2 regions of the Streptomyces sp. NPDC000410 genome follow, and region 2 is predicted to be linked to the other one. Evidence: riboswitches for the same ligand, from Rfam matches in the RefSeq annotation. Region 2 holds a riboswitch; the other holds the start of a gene.
The links. Region 2 has a riboswitch for S-adenosylmethionine ahead of thrC (threonine synthase). Riboswitches for the same ligand answer to the same signal wherever they lie in the genome.
Positions count from the first base shown of each region.

Region 1: it holds a riboswitch for S-adenosylmethionine, as region 2 does, so the genes downstream of both, ABT342_RS18970 (aminotransferase class V-fold PLP-dependent enzyme) here and thrC (threonine synthase) in region 2, are expected to answer to the same signal.

Region 1 is NZ_JBEPDM010000017.1:14,521-26,054, reverse strand. It holds gene ABT342_RS18975 (3-oxoacyl-ACP synthase III family protein) at 1-893, opposite strand, end outside; SAM riboswitch class IV at 1,454-1,571, shown strand; gene ABT342_RS18970 (aminotransferase class V-fold PLP-dependent enzyme) at 1,791-3,215, shown strand; gene ABT342_RS18965 (glycerate kinase family protein) at 3,176-4,609, opposite strand; gene ABT342_RS18960 (SLC13 family permease) at 4,606-6,024, opposite strand; gene ABT342_RS18955 (response regulator transcription factor) at 6,167-6,826, opposite strand; gene ABT342_RS18950 (sensor histidine kinase) at 6,838-8,187, opposite strand; gene ABT342_RS18945 (small hydrophilic protein) at 8,240-8,557, opposite strand; gene ABT342_RS18940 (Lrp/AsnC family transcriptional regulator) at 8,695-8,976, opposite strand; gene ABT342_RS18935 (rhomboid family intramembrane serine protease) at 8,973-9,674, opposite strand; gene ABT342_RS18930 (hypothetical protein) at 9,789-10,031, shown strand; gene ABT342_RS18925 (NYN domain-containing protein) at 10,076-11,446, shown strand.
Region 2 is NZ_JBEPDM010000061.1:20,357-31,890, forward strand. It holds gene ABT342_RS33795 (sensor histidine kinase) at 1-159, opposite strand, end outside; gene ABT342_RS33800 (DUF6223 family protein) at 378-809, shown strand; gene ABT342_RS33805 (alpha/beta hydrolase) at 867-2,375, opposite strand; gene ABT342_RS33810 (DUF7948 domain-containing protein) at 2,521-5,148, opposite strand; gene groL (chaperonin GroEL) at 5,395-7,017, opposite strand; gene ABT342_RS33820 (cold-shock protein) at 7,337-7,540, opposite strand; gene ABT342_RS33825 (MoaD/ThiS family protein) at 8,024-8,299, opposite strand; gene thrC (threonine synthase) at 8,296-9,582, opposite strand; SAM riboswitch class I at 9,600-9,756, opposite strand; gene ABT342_RS33835 (glucosyl-3-phosphoglycerate synthase) at 9,873-10,820, shown strand; gene ABT342_RS33840 (hypothetical protein) at 10,859-11,131, shown strand; gene ABT342_RS33845 (alpha,alpha-trehalose-phosphate synthase (UDP-forming)) at 11,207-11,534, shown strand, end outside.

The sequences.
Region 1 (11,534 bases), on a different contig from region 2:
ACGTCGCCGCTCGAAATCTTGCCCTTTTCCAGGGCTTCGGCGAATGTCACCGGCAGAGAGCTCTGGAACATGTTGCCGTAATGTCCCAGCGTGTCATAGGCCCGGGAGTCGTCGAAACCGCAGCGCTTGCGCCATTCCGCGATGTAGCTCTCGTTGGGCTGGTGGGTGAAAAGATACGAGACGTCCTCGTTCTCCACACCTGCCTTCTCCAGGGCGATGGAAACGGCCTTGGGCAGCTGCTCCATGGTGACCGCCCACAAACGGGCGAGCATGTTCTGGTTGAACTTCACGGTGAGCGGTCCGGAGCCGCCGGCCCAGAACGGCAGGTCGATGGCGTCCACCGTGTCGGGCTCGACCCGCAGGGCGCCCCAGTTCTCGCCGAAGGCCTGCTCGTGCACGGACAGCACGGTCGGCTCCTCCCCGGCGACCAGCAGGGTCGCGGAGGCGCCGTCGCCGAGGACGAAGGACTCGGGGGTCTTCTGGAAGTCCTCCAGGCGCGACACGAAGTTCGTCACCGTGACAACGGCGACCTTCCGGTACTGACCGGAATCGATGAACGCTTTGGCCGTGTTGATGGACGAAATCCATGAACAGCAGCCGTTGTCCACCTGGAGGACGCCCGCCTTGGTCGCTCCGACCGCGTGCTGAATCGCGGTGCCGACGCCCGGTGAGAACGTGTCGTTGAGCTGGGCGGAACAGATGATCATGTCCAGCTCGCTCGCCTGCACACCGTTGCGCTCAAGGAGCTTCTTCAGTGCCTCGGTGCCGAGCTGGGTGGAGTTGTATTCCGGCGAGGCGAAGCGTCGCTCATGCACGCCGGCGAAGAAGGAGTGATCGCTCAGCTCGTTGCTTTCGCCGAGCAGATCGCTGTTGCGTACCACTCGTTCCGGCATGAAGTTGACTACGTCGACGATGCGCGTAGAAGTCACAAGTATTCCCGATCTCAGGGGGGATGGCGTTTAAAGCGTAATGACGCAGCCGTCGCGTGGATCCGCAGAAACTCTGAACTGATTCATGTAACCGCCCCCGGTTTTTATCTTCGCGTGGCAATTGGTCTGTGCCGGCCTTAGTGGCTGTCGCGAGAACTGATCATGACTCTATTGTTGTCCGGGTTACGGATGTATCACGCTCATGTAACGGATTGATTGCGTTCGTTCGACGGGGAAGGTTGTCGTCGACGGTCGGGAGTGTCGACGGTCACCCGTAATTGATCAAGGATTTGTTGACTTGAAAGTGGGGCCCCTGGTATGCGTGGAGATGGTGAAACCGCTTGTCAGCGAAGTAACTTGACTGACCGTCGGTAACTGGGTCCCCGGCAGGGTGGCTGGTTCCCTTCCTTGCTTCCGGCCCCGTGGTGCGGGGTCCACGGTGTGAGACGGGTGTCCACGAGGTGTCTCACCAGGTGGACAGGGGGATGCTCATCGCCTCCCGGTGTGTGTAACACTGCTCGTCAGGTCATGAGTGACAGCGACTACGGCCCCGGCCCGCTGTCCGGCAACCCTCCGTCCGTGGCGGGGTGCCCCGGGTGAAGACCAGGCCGTGGGCAACAAGGCCCACGGCAAGCGCGGACCCCTCGGACATCGGTGATGTCACGCCCCTGGGGTCCTGGTCCTCAAGGGAGCTGTCTCGTGAGCAAGCGAATGCGATAGGGCCTTCCGGCCCCTTTTTCACCCTCCGCCCGGCCCGTCATCGCCGTGCGTCGAGGCAACACCCGTATGTGCCGAGGCCGCCTGGCCGCCGTGCGGGTCCTTCATCGCTCTTTCGCCTTTTCCTGCCCGGGAGATACCGCCATGTCCGCACGCCCGAACGCCGCCGCCTCCGCCACTGCTCTTGCCGGGGGCCCGTGCTGCACCGAGCCGCTGCCGGTCCTCGGCCGGGACGTCACCGTCCCGCTGGTGACCGGTGGCGAGGTCACCTACGCGGCTCTCGACTACGCGGCGAGCGCCCCGGCGCTGCAGCGCGTGTGGGACGACGTGTCCGCGTACGCCCCGTACTACGGCAGCGTCCACCGCGGCGCCGGCTACCTGTCGCAGCTGTCCACGGACCTGTTCGAGAACAGCCGGGTGACGGTCCATGAGTTCCTCGACTGCCGGGACGACGACCAGGTCGTCTTCACCCGCTCGACGACGGACTCGCTGAACCTGCTGGCCGCCGCTCTGCCCGCCGACTGCCAGGTCTTCGTCTTCGAGACCGAGCACCACGCCTCCCTGCTGCCGTGGAGGGATGCCCGGGTGACCTACCTGAACGCGCCGCGCACCCCCGGGGAGGCGGTACGGACGCTGGAGCTCGCGCTCGCCGAGCGCGACCCCTACGGGCCCGCCCTGGTCTGCGTGACCGGTGCGTCCAACGTGACCGGTGAGCTGTGGCCCGTACGGGAACTCGCGGCCGCCGCGCACGCCCACGGCGCCCGGATCGTCCTCGACGCGGCGCAGCTCGCGCCGCACCACGCCGTGTCGGTGCAGGACCTGGACGTCGACTGGGTCGCCTTCTCCGGGCACAAGCTGTACGCGCCGTTCGGCTCCGGCGTACTGGCCGGGCGGGCCGACTGGCTGCGGGACGCGGACCCGTACCTCGCGGGCGGCGGGGCCTCGCGCAAGGTCGCGCGGCGCACGGACGGCGGGGTGGACGTGGAGTGGCACACCACCGCCGCCCGCCACGAAGCCGGCTCCCCGAACGTCATCGGTGTCTACTCGATCGCCTCCGCCTGCAAGGCGCTCACCGAGGCGGGCTTCGACAGCCTGGTCGAGCGGGAGCAGCGGCTCATCCGCACGGTGCGGGCAGGGCTCGCGGAGGTGCCCGAGGTCAAGGTGCTTTCGCTGTTCGGCGACGACGCCCCGCGGGTCGGTGTCATCTCCTTCGTGGTGGAGGGCTGGAACAGCTCGCACTTCGCCGCCGCGCTCTCCGCCGAGTACGGAATCGGCGTGCGCGACGGCCTCTTCTGCGCCCATCCGCTGGTCCGCACCCTGCTCGGCAGCGACCCGGAGCAGGTGGGCGAGTGCGGAGCCCCGGAGGCCGAGCCGGGCGAGCGAAGCGAGGTGGGGGTCCCCCCGGCCGAAGGCTGGGGGAGGTCGCTGAACGCGATCCGGGTCAGCTTCGGCGCCGGCACGCCGGACGAGCACGTCGAGCGGTTCGTACGGGCCGTGAAGGAGCTCGTGCGCGACGGTGCGCAGTGGAACTACCGCACGGAGGACGGCCGCTGCGTGCCGGCGGTCTGAGCCGACGGGGCCAGGGCCTGTCCGGCGGATCTTGCTGGGCTCTCGACGCCCTGCGGCTCCGTCTCCTGCGTTGTCGTCAGTCGGCATGGCTCCGCCATGCCTCCCTCCTCCGCCTTGGGTCCGAAGCCGCATGACGCCGCTCGCTGATCCAGCCTGATCCGCCGGACAGGCCCTAGCCTGGTCCCCAGCACGATCATCCTTATGGCGCGCTCGGCCGCGTCGGCGAGGAATTCGCCGGCGCGGCCGAGCGCTTCCGTCATCGGCACGGGCGCCGGGACGATCGAGCTGTACGCGTCCACGCCGATGGCCCGCACCTCGTGCGCGCCCTCCCCGATGCACCCGGCGAGCGCCAGCACCGGCCGGCCGCACCGCTTGGCCCGGTGGGCGACCTCACCCGGGATCTTCCCGTACGGGGTCTGCCCGTCCAGCGCCCCTTCCGCGGTGACGACCAGATCTGCGACGGCGAGCCGGGCGTCCAGGTCGAGGTGCCCCAGCAGCACGTCGAACCGGGGGAGGAGCTGCGCCTCGATGGCGGCGAGCCCGGCGCCGAGACCGCCGGAGGCCCCGGTCCCGGGGCCGAACCGGAGGTCGGGGCGGGGCCGCGGGCCGGGACGGCTCGGTTCCGCGCCCACCACGTCCTGCTCCGCGCCCACCACGTCCTGCTCCGCGCCCACCACGTCCCGCGCCAGCACCGTCGCCCACCGCTCCAGCGCCGCCGACAGCTGCTCCACCTGGCCCGGCGTCGCCCCCTTCTGCGGGCCGAAGACCCGGGCGACCCCCCGCTCCCCGCACAGCACGTTGTGCGGATTGCAGGCCACCAGGATCTCGGTGCGCGCGAGGCGCGGGTCGAGGCCGGTCGGGTCGATGCGGTCGAGGCGGATCAACTCACCGCCGCCGTGCCCCAGTTCGCGGCCGTCGCGGTCGAGGAGCCGCGCGCCCAGGGCCTGCAGGGCCCCCGCGCCGCCGTCCGACGTGCCCGAGTCGCCGCAGCCGACCAGGACGCGGCGGGCCCCGCTGTCCAGGGCGGCGAGGATCAGTTCGCCGACGCCGTACGTCGTCGTACGGGCCGGGTCACGGCGGTCGGACGGGACCAGCGCCAGTCCCGCGACCGCCGCCATCTCGACGACCGCGGTGCCGGAGTCCAGCAGTGCGAAGTGGGTGCCGACGGGGTCGCCGACCGGCCCGGTCGCGGTCAGCCCGACCAGGCGCCCGCCGCCCGCCGCGGCCAGTGCCCGCGCGGTGCCCTCGCCGCCGTCGACCAGCGGGATGAGGTCGACCACGGCGTCCGGCACGACCCGCAACAGGCCCTCGGCGATCGACGCCGCGGCCTCCGCCGCCGACAGCGATTCCTTGAATCCGCTGGGTGCCACGGCGATCCGGAACGGACGGGTCATGGCTTCTCCCCATGGACGGGCACGCCGAGCAGCGGCCAGACGGTGAGCGCGAACAGCAGCACCACGCCCGCGGTCAGCGGCGCCAGCACCGCGGACAGGCGCAGCAGATCGCGCGGGGTGTAGCTGCCGGGAAGGTCGGCGTACAGCGCGACCGGTTTAGCCGAGGCGGGCAGGGTGTGGCAGAAGCCGGCCGCCGCCGTCGACGCGAGCGCGGCCGCCACCGGGTTGACCCCCGTACCGGCAGCCGCGGCGACCACCAGCGGAACCAGGACCGACGAGCGGGCCGAGCGCGACTGGAGCACGAGATGGGCGGCCGTGGAGACCGCGACGACCACGGTCAGGAACAGCCACGGGGGCACGGACACGGGCAGCCCGCCGACCAGCCACCCCGCCGCCCCCGACTCCGCGAGCGCGACCCCCATCGCCGTCGTCGCCGCCATGAACAGCAGCAGCGGCCACGGCACCGTCCGCAGACCCTCCTTCAGCCCGACGGTGCCGAGCGCCGGCGAGGCCGCCACGACCGCCCCGATCAGCGCGACCACGGCCGGCGGCACCCGGTGCAGCGGCTCGCTGCACCACAGCACCACCACCGTGGCGAGCAGCGCCACGCACCGGCCCTCGGCCGTGCTCAGCGGGCCGGTGACCGGCGTCTCGGAATGCTTCTGCAGCTGCGCCGCGCTGATGTGCACCGGGGTGCGGCGCTCGGCGCGCCGGGTCGTCGTCAACAGCACCACCTCGGCGGCCAGATGGGACGAGACGACGGCCAGCGGCAGCCCGAGCAGCAGCCACTCGACGAAGCCGAGCCGCTCCCCGGTCTGCTCCCAGAGCACGTTCACGGTGATCAGATGGGCCCCGGCGCCGATCAGCGTGGCGACGGCCGACAGCAGGACCACCGTGGGAAAGAGCAGCGCCAGCATCACGATCAGGCGCTTGCGCTCGCCCAGGGCCCGCGCCAGGGCGAGGAAGACGGGCAGGGCGAGCGCGGCCCGGCCCGACGTGGCGGGCACGGCGAAGGAGGTGACGACGAGCGCGGCCGTCGTCAGATGCACCAGCTGCCGCACGGTCCTGGCCCCGCCCACCAGGAACGCGGCAGCCCGGCCCGCGAGCCCGGTCCGGCCGACCGCCGCCGCCAGCACGAACGCGCAGATCAGCAGCCACACCGTCGCGTCACCGAGGGTCGCGAACAGGGTCTCGCTGCTGATCACTCCGGTCGCGGTGAGCGCGAGCCCGGCGCCCAGCGCGATGAAGGTGTCGTCGACGGGGGTCGCGATCCAGGCGCAGGTGGCGAGGGCGAACACGGCGAGAGTGAGCCGGGCGTCGGCGCCGAGGCCGGGGAAGTTGGACGGCACGGCCAGCACGGCGCAGAGGCTGAGCGCGCCGCACAGCCAGAAGGACTGCCGGAACGAGAGGGTCACGACGATCAGTCTCGGCAGCCGCCGTGAGTCCCGAATGAGCGCTTTGTGAAAGGAACTTCATCGACCGTCCCCACGGCTCACGGCTCACGGCTCACGGCTCATGGCTCATGGCTCATGGCCCCAGGGCCCTCGGCCCCGCGGCTCACCGCATGCGGTAGCCCATGCCCCGCACCGTCTCCAGGCACTCCGCGCCCAGCTTCTTCCGCAGCGCCCGCACGTACACGTCCACGATGTTCGAGCCCGGGTCGAAGTCGTAGCCCCACACATGGGACAGGATCTGCTCGCGCGACAGCACCTGCCCCGGATGCCGCAGGAACAGTTCCAGCAGCACGAATTCACGGGCCGTCAGATCCACCGTCCGGCCGCCCGCCCGTGCCCTGCGGGTCCGCAGGTCCAGGCCGATGTCGCCGCTGCGCAGCACCGTCACCTCGGGCACGCGTGCGGCGGTGCGCAGCCGCAGCCGTACCCGCGCCAGCAGTTCCTCGAAGCGGAACGGCTTCGTCATCCAGTCGTCCGCGCCGCCCTCCAGACCGGCCACCGTGTCCCGTACGGAATCGCGGGCCGTCAGCACGACGACCGGCAGGGTCACCCGGGCCTCGCGCAGCTCCCTCAGCACGGTGAAGCCGTCGCGCCCCGGCAGTCCGATGTCGAGGACCATCAGGTCGAAGCCGCCGGTGACGGCGTAGTCGAGCGCGGTGTCGCCGTCGGCGGCGACGGTGGTGGTGAAGCCGTTGGCGCGCAGGCCCTTCTGGACGAAGGAGGCGATGCGCTCCTCGTCCTCGGCGATGAGAATCCGGTTCACGCTCACGTCCCTCACGTCTCTTCCAGTACGAGTACGAAGGTGGCGCCGCCGCCCTCGGTGGGGCGCAGCTCGACGCGGCCGCCCCGGTGGCCCTCGGCGATGGCCTTGACGATGGACAGCCCGAGGCCCGCGCCGCCGGCCCTGCTGCCCCGGCGGGCGGTACCGCGCCGGAACCGCTCGAAGATCACATCGGCGTCCTGCTCCTGGACGCCGGAGCCGCTGTCGGCGACGTACACCTCCAGTCGGCTGCCCAGATCCCGTGAACCGATGCGCACCCGCTGGCCGGGGACGGTGTGCTGGACGGCGTTCTGCGCGAGCTGCACCATCGCCTGGGTGACGCGCTGCGGGTCGAGCACGGCCTCGCGGTCGGCGACCGGGTCCAGGATCCAGTCGCGTTCGCCGAGCGTACGGGCCTTGACGAAGACATCGGCGGTGAGTTCGCCGAGCTGGACCGGCTCCGGGCGGACGAAGTCGGGGCGTTCGGCCTTCGCGAGCAGCAGCAGGTCCTCCACGATCCGGCTCATCCGGTCGAGTTCGTCGGTGACGAGCCGCACCGTCTCCTCGCGTTCCGCCGGGTCGTCGCCCATCAGCTCCAGATGGCCGCGCACGATGGTGATGGGCGTACGCAGCTCATGGCCGGCGTCGTCGACGAACTGCCGCTGCCCGGCGAACGCCCGCTCCAGCCGGTCGAGCATGGCGTTGAACGTCTCGGCGAGCGCGGCGATGTCGTCCCGGCCCCGCACCGGGATGCGCCGGGTCAGATCCTGCTCCGTGAGCTGCGCGGCGGTCGTCCTGACGATGCGTACGGGGGCGAGGATGCGGCCCGCGACGGCCCAGCCGATGCCCGTCGTCAGCAGCAGCGCGACACCGGAGATGGCGAGCAGAGTGCGGAACGCCTCGTCGGCGACGGCCCGTTCGTGGTCGGCGTGGAACGCGACGACGAAGGAGGCGCCGGAAGGCTCGATGGGGACCTTGGCCCAGCGGATCTCGCCCTGGGGGCGGTGCAGGGTGCCGGAGGAGGCGGGGGAGGCGTGGATGCGGGTGAGCGCGTCGCCGTCGCGGTAGAGCGCGATCCGGGCGGGGATGTCCCGGGACTGCCGGATCACATGGGGCCGGGGCCCGATGGCGGGGCTGAGCCCGAGCAGTTCCTCGTCCGGGTCGGAGTACTGGCGCTGGAGGAACACCTCGAGGAGCCGGCGCGGATCGGTGAACGGTCCACCGGTGGCCGGGTCGACACCCTGGTCGACGAAGTTCGCGAACTCCCCGGTCTCCTGGGTGAGCAGCTGGCTGATCCGGTGGTTCACGTCCCGCAGCAGGATCGACCGGGTCGTCCCGGCGACGGTCGCGAGCGCCATCGTCATCACCAGCAGCAGCCACAGCAGGATCCGTACGCGTGCGGAGATCCTGCGGGCGTCAGCCGTCGTCACCGAGGTCGTCGTCCTCGTCGTCGGTCGCGGGCGGCCCCGGCACGACGGCGTCGCTCGGCGTCGGCGCCTTGCGGGTGGGTGTCGGCGCGGGGGCGGGGGTCGGCGGCGCGGGTGTCCGGGTGGAGGACGGGGCGGGCGGCGCCGGACTGCTGGGCGTGCCGCCCGCCGGCGCGGTGCTCAGCTCCACCTTGGGCGGCACCTTGGGCGCCTTTGGCGCGTCGGTCAGTACGTAGCTGGTCGCCGCGATACCGAGGGGGATCGCGACGACCGCGGCGAGCGTCGCGAGTCGGTGTGCGAAGGCCATACGGCCATCATCGGGGCGCCGCCCGGTGCCCCGGATGAGCCGGAGATGAAGGCTTCCTCATCCGGGCCTCATCCGAAACAGAGGAGGCGACCCCGGTACGCCGACGGCCGCCCGGTCCCGTACACCCGCCGGCGGACCTATGCGTCGAGACCGATCGCGAAGGCCGCCTCCAGGTCGTGCTGGGAGTACGTACGGAACGCGACGTGCGTGTCCGTCGCCTCGACGCCTGGGATCTTGCTGATGCGGCCCGGAATGACGTCGGCCAGTTCCTCGTGCTTGGCCACACGGACCATCGCGATCAGGTCGTACGTACCGGTGACGGAGAAGACCTCGGTGATGTTGTCCAGCGCGGCGATCGACTCGGCGATCTCCGGAATGCGGTCCACGCTGGTCTTGATGAGCACGATCGCGGTGATCACGGCTGGCTGTCTCCCTCGGTGGCCGTGGACTGGGCCTTCACTCTAGTCCTCCGGAAGCAGCCCCACGCCAGCAGAAAGCCGGTCCCGAAGCCCACCAGATGGGCCAGGTACGCGACTCCCGGACCCGACGACGCGTTGCGGGCCTCCGCCACCCACTGCAGCACGAACCAGAAGATCAGCACGATCCAGGCGGGGAAGCGCAGCGGCAGGAAGAGGAGGAAGGGGAAGAGGCTCGTCACCCGTGCCCGGGGGAAGAGGCACAGGAACGCGCCGAGCACCCCCGAGATCGCCCCGGAGGCCCCCACCAGCGTCTGGGCGGACTCCGCGTTGGCGGCGGCGTACGCGACGAGCGCGAAGTAGCCGCAGCCGAGGTAGAAGAGCGCGAACCGCACATGGCCCATGTGCTCCTCGGCCATCGCCCCGAAGACATAGAGGAAGAGCATGTTGCCCAGCAGGTGCAGCCAGCCGCCGTGCACGAACAGCGCGGTCAGCGGGGTGAGGAGCGTGCGCGGGGAGCCGTGCATCAGCTCGCTCGGGATGACTCCCCAGCGTGCGAAGTGGTCGCTCTGTGCGGCGAGGAGCGTGTCCCCGGTGCCGTATGCCGGGTTGAGTCCGGAAACCGGACCGATGACGAACAGCAGACAGCACAGACCGATCACTCCGTAGGTCACGGTGGGACCCGTTCGCCAATCGATCATTCACAGAGCATGGCGTACCGGGAGGGAAGGGGGCAGACTGCCTCGCCGTGTCACCGCGTGCAGGTGAGGTCGTAGGGTTACGGGCAGTACGCACGACGAGACGAGGACGGCACGATGACGACGGTTCCGACGCCGACGGCCACCACCCGGTGGCGCTGCACGCTCTGCGGCAATCTCACCCGGTTCGATGTGACCCGGTCGTCCAAGGTCGTCGAGTACGTCCATCTGGACCTGGCGGGAGAGCCCACGGTGGAGGAGCGCGAGGTGGTCAGTGAGACCATCGAGTCGGTGCGCTGCCGCTGGTGCAACGCGGTGGACCAGATCGAACTGGTGGACAGGCCGGGCGCCGACTCCTGACGGGAGACGCCCGGACCCGTACGGAGACATTGGGGTGACGGATTGTGGAGCAGCCTGACAGCGGCGCCGGCCCGGCCGGTGCGGCCGGCGATGCCGGTGGTGCCGCCGAGGCGCTCGACCGCCCGCTGCCCGAAGGTGTGCGGCGACGGGTCGTCGCGCTGGTGTCGGACGCGTTCGGCGGGCTGACCGTCGCGGAGCTTCCCGCCCAACTGCGGCAATATGCCCGGTTCACCCCTTCCCGGCGTGCCAAGTACGCGGGGAACGCCATGGCCGCCACGCTGGAGGGCGACCCGCTGTTCCGTCAGCGCATCGGCGAGCGGCTGCGCGAGGCGCAGCCGGAGCTGGCGCATGCGCTGGAGTCCGGGTCGCCGCTCGCGGCCGCCGACCCCGTCGACGTGGCCGCGGCCGCCTACGTGCTGCGGCCCGCCGGCTGGGTGAAGCTGGTGGCCGCCGCCGGTGAGGAGGCCCAGCGGGCGGACGCCGAGCGCGCCGACGAGGAGGGCCGGCGCGAGCTGGAGCGGCTGCGCGAGGAACTGGACCGGCTCAAGTCCCACACCAAGGCCGAGACCGAGCGGCTGCGCACCGAACTCGAAGCCGCCCGCAAGGAAGCCGAATCGCTTCACCGCAAGCTGCGCAGCGCCCAGAGCGATGTGAAGCGCGGCGAGGCGGCCGTGCGCCGCCTCGCGGCCGAGACCGAGGCGGCCAAGGCGGAGGCGCAGACCCAGCTCTCCGCCGCCGAGAGCGAGGCCCGGCGGCTCAAGGCCCGCCTCGGCGAGGCGGAGTCGGCGGTCGAGGCGGGCCGCAGGGCCGCCCGCGAGGGCCGCTCGATCGAGGACATGCGGGTCCGGCTGCTGCTGGACACCGTGCTGGACGCGGCCCAGGGCTTGCGCCGCGAACTGGCCCTGCCGCCCGCGTCCGTACGGCCCGCCGACACGGTCGACGCGGTCGAGCCGGGACGTATGACCCCCAAGGACATCGCGGCGCGCGCCCTCTCCGAGACGGACCCGGCGCTGCTGGACCAGTTGCTCGCCCTGCCGCAGGCGCATCTGGTCGTGGACGGCTACAACGTCACCAAGACCGGCTATCCGACGATGCCGCTGGAGAAGCAGCGGCTGCGGCTGCTGGGCGGGCTCGCGATGCTCGCCGCGCAGTCGGGCGCCGAGATCACCTGTGTCTTCGACGGGGCGGAGCTGGCGGCGCCGGTGCTGCTCGCGCCGCCGCGCGGGGTGCGGGTGCTGTTCTCCAAGCCGGGGGTGACCGCGGACGAGCTCATCCGTCAGCTCGTACGGGCGGAGCCGCCCGGGCGGCCCGTCATCGTGGTCTCCACCGACCGGGAAGTCGCGGACGGTGTCGCGAAGGCGGGCGCCCGGCCCGTCGCGTCCGTCTTGCTGCTTAAGCGGCTTTCACGCGTCTAGTGCGCCGTTCTCGTAACTCCTGCGGTTAATGCCCGATTTAGTCGCACGGCTGCGGAACGTACCGTCAATTGGCCGCTACTGCCCGTGC
Region 2 (11,534 bases):
GCCGCCGGTCGTCAGCAGCGCGTAGCCGAGCAGGTCGAGGTTCGCGGCGGAGTGCTGCCCGGCCCCGGACAGTCCGGTGACGAGCAGCGCCGCCGCCACGCCGACGGCGATCGCCCAGTCCGTGGCTGCGGCTCGCACACCGGTCCGTCCTGTATTCATGCGCGCACCTTAGCCAGGTGTCCGCGCGGGGCGAATCCTGCGCACAGATGATCGGCCGGCTACCGCGGGCGCGGTAGCTTTCGCGGCTCCTGCGGCATCCGCGGTATCCGCGTACGGCATGGGCGGCAGCGCGAGTTGCCTGCGTCCGCCGGACGACCTGCGGCGGGTCCGGCGGACATGATCGGGCGACGTCCAGCCAGCAGGAGAAGGAGCACCTCATGTCTGTCCGATCTGTGCTTGCCGTGGCCGCAGCCGCTCTCGTCGGAGGAGTCGTGCTCGCCACACCGGCGGCCGCGCACTCCCCGGTCCAGTCGGCCGCCGCCGACGTCTACACCATGAGCGCCGGGCGCCTCGGGTCCATCGCGGGCGGCCTGTTGGCGCTGACCGGCGTGGTTGTCGGCGCTCTGGCCCTGGCCCGGTCCACCGGCCGTATCGGCACCGGCCCCGGGCGACGCGGTGCCGCCCTGGCCCTGGCGTCGGGCCTGACCGGCACGGCCCTCGGCGCCCTGGTCGCGGCCACCGCCTCCGGTGGCCTCGGCACCGGCAACGGACTGGGCGGAGCCTACGTGGCCTTGATGGTGGGGCTGCTCGGCACGACCCTCGGCGGGCTGGCTCTGACCCGCACCGGCCGCACCCGCCACACCGGCTGACCGCCCTGCCACCACCGCGCAGCCGACGGCGGGCCGCCGACCGCCTTACGGCCCGGCTTACGGCCGGGCGGCCTCGCAGAACGCGTCGCGGGCCGGCCGCTCCCCCGTGACCAGGAAGTCCGTCACCGCCTCGTCCCCGCACGCGTTGCCGTTGGCGCGGTAGACGCCGTGGCCGATCGCGTCGACCGTGACCATGCGGGCCCGGTCGCCGAAGGCCTCGCGCAGCTTCAGCGCGCCGGAGAGCGGGGTGGAGACATCACGCTGGTTCTGGATCAGCAGGATGTTGGAGGGGCCGTTGGGGGTGATGCGGGTCGGGCGTTCGCGCGGCTCGTCCTGCCAGAAGGTGCACGGGGTGACGTTGACGGGCATGCCGGCGGTGAGCGGGTAGGCCTTGCGGCTCTTCGCCACGTCCCGCTCGATCCTGGGGAGCGCGTCCGGGCCCGGCCAGTCGACGTCGTTGCATATGGTCGCCGCGGACACGGCCGCGACGTTCTGCATGACCTCGTCCGGGAGCACCTGCGGCGCGGGCAGCGCCTTGCCGTCCCGCGCGGCGGCTATGAGGCGGGCGAGGGCCGGGAAGCGGTCCTTGGTGTAGAGGCTGTCGAGCAGGGTCTGCCGCAGCACGTTGCCGTTCAGCTCCTCGGGGTTCGCGCCCGGCCACGGCAGGGGCTCGCGATCGAGGCGGGCGGCCAGGGCCAGGAACATCGGGCGGACCTCGTCAGGGGTGTCGGCGAGGCGGTCCGGGTTGGCCGGGTCGGCGGCCCAGGCGGCGAAGTCGGGGAAGGCGTCCTCGACGCCGACCTGGTAGTTGGCGAGCCAGCCGCGCGCGACCCGCTTCGGGTCCGGGTCGTCGTTGCTGTCCAGGACCCAGCGGTCGGTGCGGTGCGGGAACATCTGCGCGTAGACGGCGCCCGCGTACGTCCCGTACGAGACTCCCCACGCCGAGATCTTGCGCTCGCCGAGGGCCTGGCGGATGCGGTCGATGTCCCGGGCCTCGTTACGGGTGCTGATGCTGCGCAGCACCTCGCCGCCGTTGCGTGCGCAGGCGTCGGCGATACGGCGGGCGGTCGTCGCGTTCTCCTCGATGCTGCCGTCGGCGGCGGGCCAGGGGCGCAGACTCTGCATGGAGAGGTCGTCGTGGGTCAGGCCGCAGCTGACGGGCGTACTGCGGCCGACGCCGCGCGGGTCGAAGCCGACGAGGTCGTACGCGTCGCGCACCGACTGGGGCAGCTTCTTCCCCTTCATGGAAGGGTCGTTGATGCTGGAGCCGCCGGGCCCGCCGGGGATGAGCAGGAGCGCGCCGCGCCGGGCGTCCGGGTTCTCGCTGCGGATGCGGGAGACGGCGAGGGAGATCTGCGGGCCGTTCGGGTCGGCGTAGTCGAGCGGGACGGAGAGGGTGGCGCATTCCTGCCGGGTGTCGACGCCCTTGCCGGCGGCGCAGGTCTCCCAACGCAGCCCGTTGTCGGGCGCGGGCGTCTTCGCCACGGCTGTGGACGCGGCGGTGGCGACGAGGGCCGTCGCGAGGAGAGTGGTGGCCGTGGTCCGCTTGATTCGGTTGCTTCGCATGCGAACAAGCCTCGCGGATCCGGCGTCCCGCCCCCAGCCGGTCAACTGGCCTGTTGGAGGTGGGGTTTACCCCCCTGTGAACGGGCCGGGCGGCACCCCCTGTGGGTGGGGATGCTGCCCTGGCCTGTGGGGTGCTGGTCCCCTCTTACGCCGCAGCGCGGTGGTGCCTCTTGACCTTGGTCTTCATGGTCGCGGTGTTGTTGGCCGGACGCGGATCGGGTGTCGTCGCGTCGACCGTGACCCTGTTGATGGCCTTGCCCTTGCCGTTCGCCGTTGCGGTGATCGTCCGTACGACGTCCTCGCCAGGCGCGAGCGACCCGACCTGACAGGTGACCACGTTCGATCCGGGAAGCGTCTCGGCACATCCCGGACTCGCCTCGGTGAAGTCGAACCCGCCGGGCAGGATGTCGGTGATCGTCACCCCTTCAGCGGTCGTGTCCGGGCCGTTGTTGACGATCAGCACGGCGTAAGTGACGCTCTGGCCCGCCGTCACCGAGTGGACGTTGTCCAGCTTGAAGACGGCGAGATCGGCCTCGATGGGCACCGCGCTCACCTTGGCGACAAAGGCGTCTCGATCGCCGTTGTGGGTGAGGTCGGGACCCGCTGTCTCTGGGAAGGTCGCCTCGGTCGAGACGGTGTCCCCGACGACATACGCCGCACCACTGCCGTCCACAGCAACAGATTCGGCTTGGTCGAATCCAGCGCCTCCGATGTAACCCGCGTACTGCAATGCGGCGCCCCCAGGCAGGGCCTTGGCCACGAAGGCGTCGAATCCGCCGTTGTGGGTGAGGTCGGGACCCACCGCCACCGGGAAACTCGCCTCGGTCGAGACAGTGGACCCGACGACATACGCCGCACCACTGCCATCCACAGCAACAGATTCGGCTTGGTCCAAATCAGCGCCTCCGATGTAACCCGCGTACTGCAATGCAGCGCCCCCAGGCAGGGCCTTGGCCACGAAGGCGTCGAATCCGCCGTTGTGGGTGAGGTCGGGACCCACCGCCACCGGGAAACTCGCCTCGGTCGAGACGGTGCCTCCGACGACATACGCCGCACCACTGCCATCCACAGCAACAGATTCGGCTTGGTCGAATGCAGCGCCTCCGATGTAACCCGCGTACTCCAACCCGGCACCCGTGGGCAGGACCTTGGCCACAAAGGCGTCGAAGAGCCCGTTGTAGGTGAGGTCGGGACCCACCGCCACCGGGAAACTCGCCTCGGTCGAGTTGGTCTCCCCGGTGACGTATGCCGCGCCGCCACCGTCCACAGCAACGCCGAAGCCGTTGTCGGCCCCTGCGCCTCCGATGTAACCCGCGTACGCCAACCCGGCACCCGTGGGGACGACCTTGGCCACAAAGGCATCAGCGGCGCCACCGTTGTAGCTGAGGTCGGGACCCACCGCCACCGGGAAACTCGCCTCGGTCGAGACGGTGGACCCGACGACATACGCCGCACCACTGCCATCCACAGCAACAGATTCGGCTTGGTCGAATCCAGCGCCTCCGATGTAACCCGCGTACGCCAACCCGGCACCCGTGGGCAGGACCTTGGCCACAAAGGCATCGTCAAATCCGCCGTTGAAGGTGAGGTCGGGACCCACCGCCACCGGGAAACTCGCCTCGGTCGAGCCGGTGCCCCCGACGACATACGCGGCACCGCTACCGTCCACAGCAACGTCACTGGCGGAGTCGAACCCAGAGCCTCCGATATAGCCGGCGTACACGAGGCTGCTGCCGCCAGGCGCGATCTTGGCCACAAAGGCATCACTACGGCCGTTGTGGGTGAGGTCGGGGCCTACGGTCTCCGGGAAGCTCGCCTCGATCGATTCGGTGGACCCGACGACATACGCCGCACCGCTGCTGTCCACCGCAACAGCCCTGCCGAATTCAAACCCCGTCCCGCCGATGTACCCGGCGTAGACCAGCGTGGCCGGGTCGATCACGAGCGGCCGCTTCCGGTCGTACGAGCCCAGCTCGAAGCCGTACGTGAAGGCGTCCTTCGTCTTCGTCAGCCGGAACGCGCTCTTCACCTCGGCGCGCTCCCCGCCCTTGGCGGCCGGCTGGTACGTCACCGGGGACAGGTCCGTAAGCGTGTCGATCCCCGTCTTGACCCGCAGGTCACCGGACTTGTCGACACTGACGTCCTCAGGGCCCCGCCACGCCATCCGGATAAGCGACGGGTCAGCGCCCGCGTCCACCCGGAACTCGTACTTGAGGCGGTCCCCCGACCCCGCATAGACCAGATCGATACCCGGCCACAGGTCGTTGTAGACCAGACGCTGATACGTCTTCAGGCCCGTCCGCCACGTGTCCTTCGGACCCTTGAAATAGCTCACCTTGCCAGGTGCCGCAGTCTCGGCGACCGGCTTGGTGGCCTTCGCGCCCACGAAGTCCAGCTTGAGACCCCACCGCTCCCGCTTCTCGGCGGACTTCTCCGCGAACTTGTCAGCGGGGTTCTTGGAGGTTTTCCTGGAGGTCTTCTTGGAGGGCTTCTCGGCAGCCTTGGTGAGGCTGTACGTCAGCCCCGTCTCGCCGAACGCCACCGACGTCTCGGTGCCCTGAAGGTAGTACTCAACCGCCGCGGGCGCCTGCCCACGGTTCTCGATGAACGTCAGCGGCGCCTTGGTCAGAGCCGCCTTGACCTGCCGCTTCTTCAACGGGGTCGCTTCACCCGCCACCGTCGGCTGCTGCTGCCCTATGGCCGCCAGAGCGGTCTCGGCCCCAGCAGCCACCACCAAACCAAGAACCGCACCAACCGCGAAAATGCGCCGCACGGATCAGCCTCTCTCTTCTGTGTGCCCCCCTTCCAGTCATCACCACACAGCACACAGCAGATATGACTATCCGACCGGCAACACCGTCGCGCCACGACGAAGAGAGCCCCTGAACGGCCTCCGAACGACCCCCGACCAACCCGCGACCGAACCCCGACCGACCCCCGGAAAACGCCCGAGGGCGGTACCCCCGCCACAGCAGGGATACCGCCCTCGGAACTGAAGGACGCGTCCGATCCGGGAGGATCAGAAGTCCATGTCACCGCCCGGCATGCCGCCCGGAGCGGCCGCGGCGGCCTTCTCCGGCTTGTCGGCGATGACGGCCTCGGTGGTGAGGAACAGCGCGGCGATGGAGGCCGCGTTCTGCAGCGCGGAGCGCGTCACCTTCGCCGGGTCGATGATGCCCTCGGCGATCATGTCGACGTACGCACCGGTCGCGGCGTTCAGACCGTGGCCGACGGGCAGGTTGCGCACCTTCTCGACGATGACGCCACCCTCGAGACCACCGTTGACGGCGATCTGCTTGAGCGGGGCCTCCAGCGCGAGCTTCACGGCGTTGGCGCCGGTGGCCTCGTCGCCGTTCAGCTCGAGCTTCTCGAAGACCGAGGAGGCCTGGAGCAGGGCCACGCCACCACCGGCGACGATGCCCTCCTCGACGGCCGCCTTCGCGTTGCGAACGGCGTCCTCGATGCGGTGCTTGCGCTCCTTGAGCTCGACCTCGGTCGCGGCACCGGCCTTGATGACGGCCACGCCGCCGGCCAGCTTCGCGAGGCGCTCCTGGAGCTTCTCGCGGTCGTAGTCCGAGTCGGAGTTCTCGATCTCGGCGCGGATCTGGTTGACGCGACCGGCAACCTGGTCGCTGTCACCGGCACCGTCGACGATCGTGGTCTCGTCCTTGGTGATGACGACCTTGCGGGCGCGGCCGAGCAGGTCCAGGCCGGCGTTCTCCAGCTTGAGACCGACCTCCTCGGAGATGACCGTGCCACCGGTGAGGATGGCGATGTCGCCGAGCATGGCCTTGCGGCGGTCACCGAAGCCCGGGGCCTTGACGGCGACGGACTTGAAGGTGCCACGGATCTTGTTGACGACCAGGGTCGACAGGGCCTCGCCCTCGACGTCCTCGGCGATGATCAGCAGCGGCTTGCCCGACTGCATGACCTTCTCCAGCAGCGGGAGCAGGTCCTTGACCGAGGAGATCTTGGAGTTGACGATCAGGATGTACGGGTCGTCCAGGGACGCCTCCATACGCTCCATGTCGGTGGCGAAGTACGCCGAGATGTAGCCCTTGTCGAAGCGCATACCCTCGGTGAGCTCCAGCTCCAGACCGAAGGTCTGGGACTCCTCGACGGTGATGACGCCTTCCTTGCCGACCTTGTCCATCGCCTCGGCGATGAGCTCGCCGATCTGGGTGTCGGCGGCGGAGATGGAGGCCGTCGAAGCGATCTGCTCCTTGGTCTCGACATCCTTCGCCTGCTCGAGCAGGGCGCCGGAGACGGCCTCGACGGCCTTCTCGATGCCGCGCTTCAGGGCCATCGGGTTGGCACCGGCGGCGACGTTGCGCAGACCCTCGCGGACGAGCGCCTGGGCGAGGACGGTCGCGGTGGTCGTACCGTCACCGGCGACGTCGTCCGTCTTCTTGGCGACTTCCTTGACCAGCTCGGCGCCGATCTTCTCGTACGGGTCCTCGAGCTCGATCTCCTTGGCGATGGAGACACCATCGTTGGTGATCGTGGGGGCGCCCCACTTCTTCTCGAGGACGACGTTCCGGCCCTTGGGGCCAAGGGTGACCTTGACGGCGTCGGCGAGCTGGTTCATCCCGCGCTCGAGACCGCGCCGTGCCTCCTCGTCGAACGCGATGATCTTGGCCATGTGAAGTGGTCCTCCCGGACTGGGGTGGATTTCTCCGGACCGCGCTGGCGCCCGCGACGGACGGCCTGCATGCCGTGTGGTTCCTTGCCCCACCCGGCGTGCGGGCCTCACCGACCCGGTCCTTCGTTGTCACTCTCACTGGGAGAGTGCTAACGCCAATGATTAGCACTCGGCATGGGAGAGTGCAAGCCGCTCCGACAGATCGTGGACACGCGCGCTGATCCTGGAGACGCGCGGGGGCCGGACCGGGACGCACGGAGGGCCCGTACCCCAGTCACGGGTACGGACCCTCCGCTATGTCGCTGCAGTCGGTCGGCGCTCAGCCGGCCAAACGGACCATGTCCGCCTGCGGCCCCTTCTGGCCCTGCGAGATCTCGAACTCGACCCGCTGGCCCTCCTCCAGGGTGCGGTAGCCGTCCATCTGGATCGCGCTGTAGTGGACGAAAACATCCGCACCACCGTCGACCGCGATGAAGCCGTACCCCTTCTCCGCGTTGAACCACTTGACGGTGCCCTGAGCCATGCCTAACTCCCCTATTACTGGCCCTTGCACAGGACCGCACTTCGCGGACCCGGGTCAGACCTCACCCACCAGCAGGTGTGAGTGTGCGCCGGAACGCGTCGACCGCGGCTGAATGTATCTGTCCAACTGCCGTCTGCAACAGGTCAATCGGACGAGAATTCTGGGCACGAGGGAACGGAAAATTCAGGAGAGTCCTGATCATCTCCGGGCAAAGCGGGCCGGACAAAGCGCACTTACCACGCATCAGGCTCGAACACTTTGGCTGCTTCTTGTCGCGCGAGGGCGCATTCTCATATGCGCATGGCACAAGCAGTGGAGGGGACTTCCCAACTCTACCGCGTTTAACCATGCAGAATTGCCCCCTCCGCTTAGCTTGCGGAGGGGGCAATTCAGCTTGGTCGGCGATCAGCCTCCGGCACAGTGCCGGATGGTCAGCCTCCGGCACTGTGCTCGATGGTCAGCCTCCGGCACTGTGCTCGATGGTCAGCCTCCGGCGACGGCCGGGATGATCGAGACGCCGGCGCCGTCCGGCGTCGCCGTCTCCAGGCCCTGCTCGAAGCGCACGTCGTCGTCGTTGACGTACACGTTCACGAAGCGGCGCAGCTTGCCCTGGTCGTCCAGGACCCGGGCGGCGATGCCCGCGTGGTTCTTCTCCAGGTCGGCGATGACCTCGGCGAGGGTCGCGCCCTCGGCCTTCACCTCGGCCTCGCCGCCGGTGTAGGTGCGCAGGATGGTGGGGATGCGGACGTTGACGCTCATGCGAGGCCAGCCTCTCGGAAAGAGTCCAGGTTGGGGCGGATGACGGCGGACATGCCCGTGGTCGGGGCCACCGCGTCAAGAGTCTTGAGGCCGTCACCCGTGTTGACGACGACCGTGGTCAGGGACGGGTCGATGACACCGGCCTCGATCAGCTTCTTCGCGACGCCGAGCGTCGTGCCGCCGGCGGTCTCCGTGAAGATGCCCTCCGTGCGGGCGAGCAGCTTGATCGCGTCCACGATCTGCTCGTCGGTCACGTCCTCGACGGCGCCGCCGGTGCGGCGGCAGATGTCCAGGACGTACGGCCCGTCGGCCGGGTTGCCGATGGCGAGCGACTTGGCGATGGTGTCCGGCTTCTGCGGCCGTACGACGTCGTGACCGGCCTTGAAGGCGACCGACACCGGGGAGCAGCCCTCGGCCTGGGCGCCGAAGATCTTGTAGGGCTTGTCCTCGACCAGGCCGAGCTTGATCAGCTCCTGGAGGCCCTTGTCGATCTTCGTGAGCTGCGAGCCGGAGGCGATGGGGATGACGATCTGGTCCGGGATCTGCCAGCCGAGCTGCTCGCAGATCTCGTACGCGAGCGTCTTCGAGCCCTCGCCGTAGTACGGGCGCAGGTTGACGTTGACGAAGCCCCAGCCCTCGCCGGCCGGATCTCCGATGAGCTCGGAGCAGAAGCGGTTGACGTCGTCGTAGTTGCCCTCGATGCCGACGAGCTCGCCGCCGTACACCGCGGCCATGACGACCTTGCCCTGCTCCAGGTCGTGCGGGATGAACACGCAGGAGCGGAAGCCGGCGCGGGCGGCCGCGGCGCCGACCGCGCCCGCCAGGTTGCCGGTGGAGGAGCAGGACAGGGTGGTGAAGCCGAAGGCGCGGGCGGCCTCCAGGGCCTGGGCCACGACGCGGTCCTTGAAGGAGTGCGTCGGGTTGCCGGAGTCGTCCTTGACGTACAGACCGCCGGTGACACCCAGCTCGCGGGCCAGGTTGTCGGCCTTGACGAGCTTGGTCCAGCCCGGGTTCAGGTTCGGCTTGCTCGCCACGTCCGCGGGGACGGGCAGCAGCGGCGCGTAGCGCCAGATGTTCTCGGGGCCGCTCTCGATCTGCTTGCGCAGTGCTTCGGGATCGCCGCTCGGCAGGTCGTACGCGACTTCGAGCGGCCCGAAACAGAGCTCACAGGCGAAGATCGGACCGAGGGCGAACGTCTCGCCGCATTCGCGGCAGGAGAGGCCGGAGGCCGGGCCCAGATCGACGGTGGTGTCGGTGGAGGTTGCGACAGTCTGTACAGCCATGGAGGCGAGGCCCTTTCTCCTCATCTTCCTCATGGCGCATCTCGCCATGAGACGGATTTGGCACCTTCCCTAGCCGGGAGCCTCGCGACGCGATGAACGCGAATTCGACGAGAACCGACTGGAGGGTTGCCGGGGCTTCAACGGGCCGTATCCCTCTGCCCCTCTGGATGAGCGGTATGTGATTGTCGGCGTGGGGCCCCCGGCATGCGAGGGTCGTCCGCGTTGTTCAAGACTGTATCCGAACCCTCGGACGGCTGAGATGGTCGTCCGATCCGCGAGATGGAGATCACGTGCTGGAAGAGGTGGAGCGCTGGCTGGCCCGGCGGTCCTGGTCCGTGGCAGACCGCCCGCTCGACCAGCTCATAGCGGCAAAGGCGAAACGTTCGACCACGGTGAGCGTAGTGCTCCCCGCGCTGAACGAGGAGGCGACGGTCGGTGACATCGTCGCCGTGATCCGGCGCGAGCTGATGACGGACGCCGTCCCGCTCGTGGACGAGCTGGTGGTCGTCGACTCCGGCTCGACGGACGCCACCGCGAAGGTGGCGGCGGAGGCCGGCGCGCGGGTGGTGCACCGGGACGAGATACTCCCCCGCATACCGGCCGTGCCCGGCAAGGGCGAGGTGCTGTGGCGCTCGCTGCTGGTGACGAGCGGGGACGTCGTCTGCTTCGTGGACGCGGACCTGAAGGAGTTCTCGGCGGACTTCGTCTCGGGGATCGTCGGCCCGCTGCTGACCGATCCCGAGGTGCAGTTCGTGAAGGCCATGTACGACCGTCCGCTGGGGTCTGTGGCCGGTCAGGGCGGGCGGGTCACCGAGCTGGTGGCGCGGCCGCTGCTGAATCTGCACTGGCCGCAGCTGGCCGGTTTCGTCCAGCCACTGGGCGGGGAGTATGCGGCGAGGCGCTCCCTGCTGGAGCGGCTGCCGTTCCCGGTCGGGTACGGGGTGGAGCTCGGCCTGCTGGTCGACGCGCTGCACACGGTGGGGCTCGACGCGCTGGCGCAGGTGGACGTGGGGGTGCGGCTGCACCGCCACCAGGACGGGCAGGCGCTCGGGCGGATGGCCGCGGCGATCTACCGCACGGCCCAGCTGCGGCTGTCCCGCGGTCATCTGGTGCGCCCGGCGATCACCCAGTTCGAGCGCGGGGAGGACGGGTTCGTACCGCGCACCCATCCGGTGGACACCGAGGAGCGGCCACCGATGGCCGAGATCGCGGAGTACGCGACGCGCCGGGCGGCGTAACGCCGAATGGCCATACAGGTTGTCTAAATTTCCTATTTATGGGCTATTCGAGACTGCGCGGCGCTCGGCGCCGTCACTCCACGTCGTCCCGGTTCGTCGGGGTCCTGATGGTCCTCACGGTCGTCTCGGCCGCCTTGACCGGGCTCGTCGTCCCGGACCTGGCGGTCGCCGATGTGGGGGCCCGCGGGCAGCTGGCCGCGACCGGCAGCGTCGGCGAGCGGTTGTGGCTGCTGGGCGGCGTGGCGGTGGCCGTCACCGCGGCCGGGGCGATCGCGCTCGCGGCGACGCGCGACCGGCGACGCGACCACTGACGTGATCCGGCCGGACCCCTTCGCGGGTTCCGGCCATACGTTTGAGGGTTTACGCGACGGGCTAGGTTTCGCCACATGGTCTCCGAGCACTCCGTCTCCGAGCACACCGACTCAGAGCACACCGCCCAGGTCCTCGTCGCCTCCAACCGCGGTCCGGTCACGTACGCCTTCCGCGAGGACGGCACGCTCGACGCGCGGCGCGGCGGCGGCGGGCTGGTCTCCGGCCTGTCGGCGATCGGCCCCGACGCGAACGCCCTGTGGGTGTGCGCGGCACTCGGCGACGGCGACCGGGAGGCGGTGCGGCGCGGCGTCACCGAGCCGGGCGTACGGATGCTCGACATCGACGCCGCCGTGCACGCGGACGCGTACAACGGCATCGCGAACTCGGTGCTGTGGTTCGTCC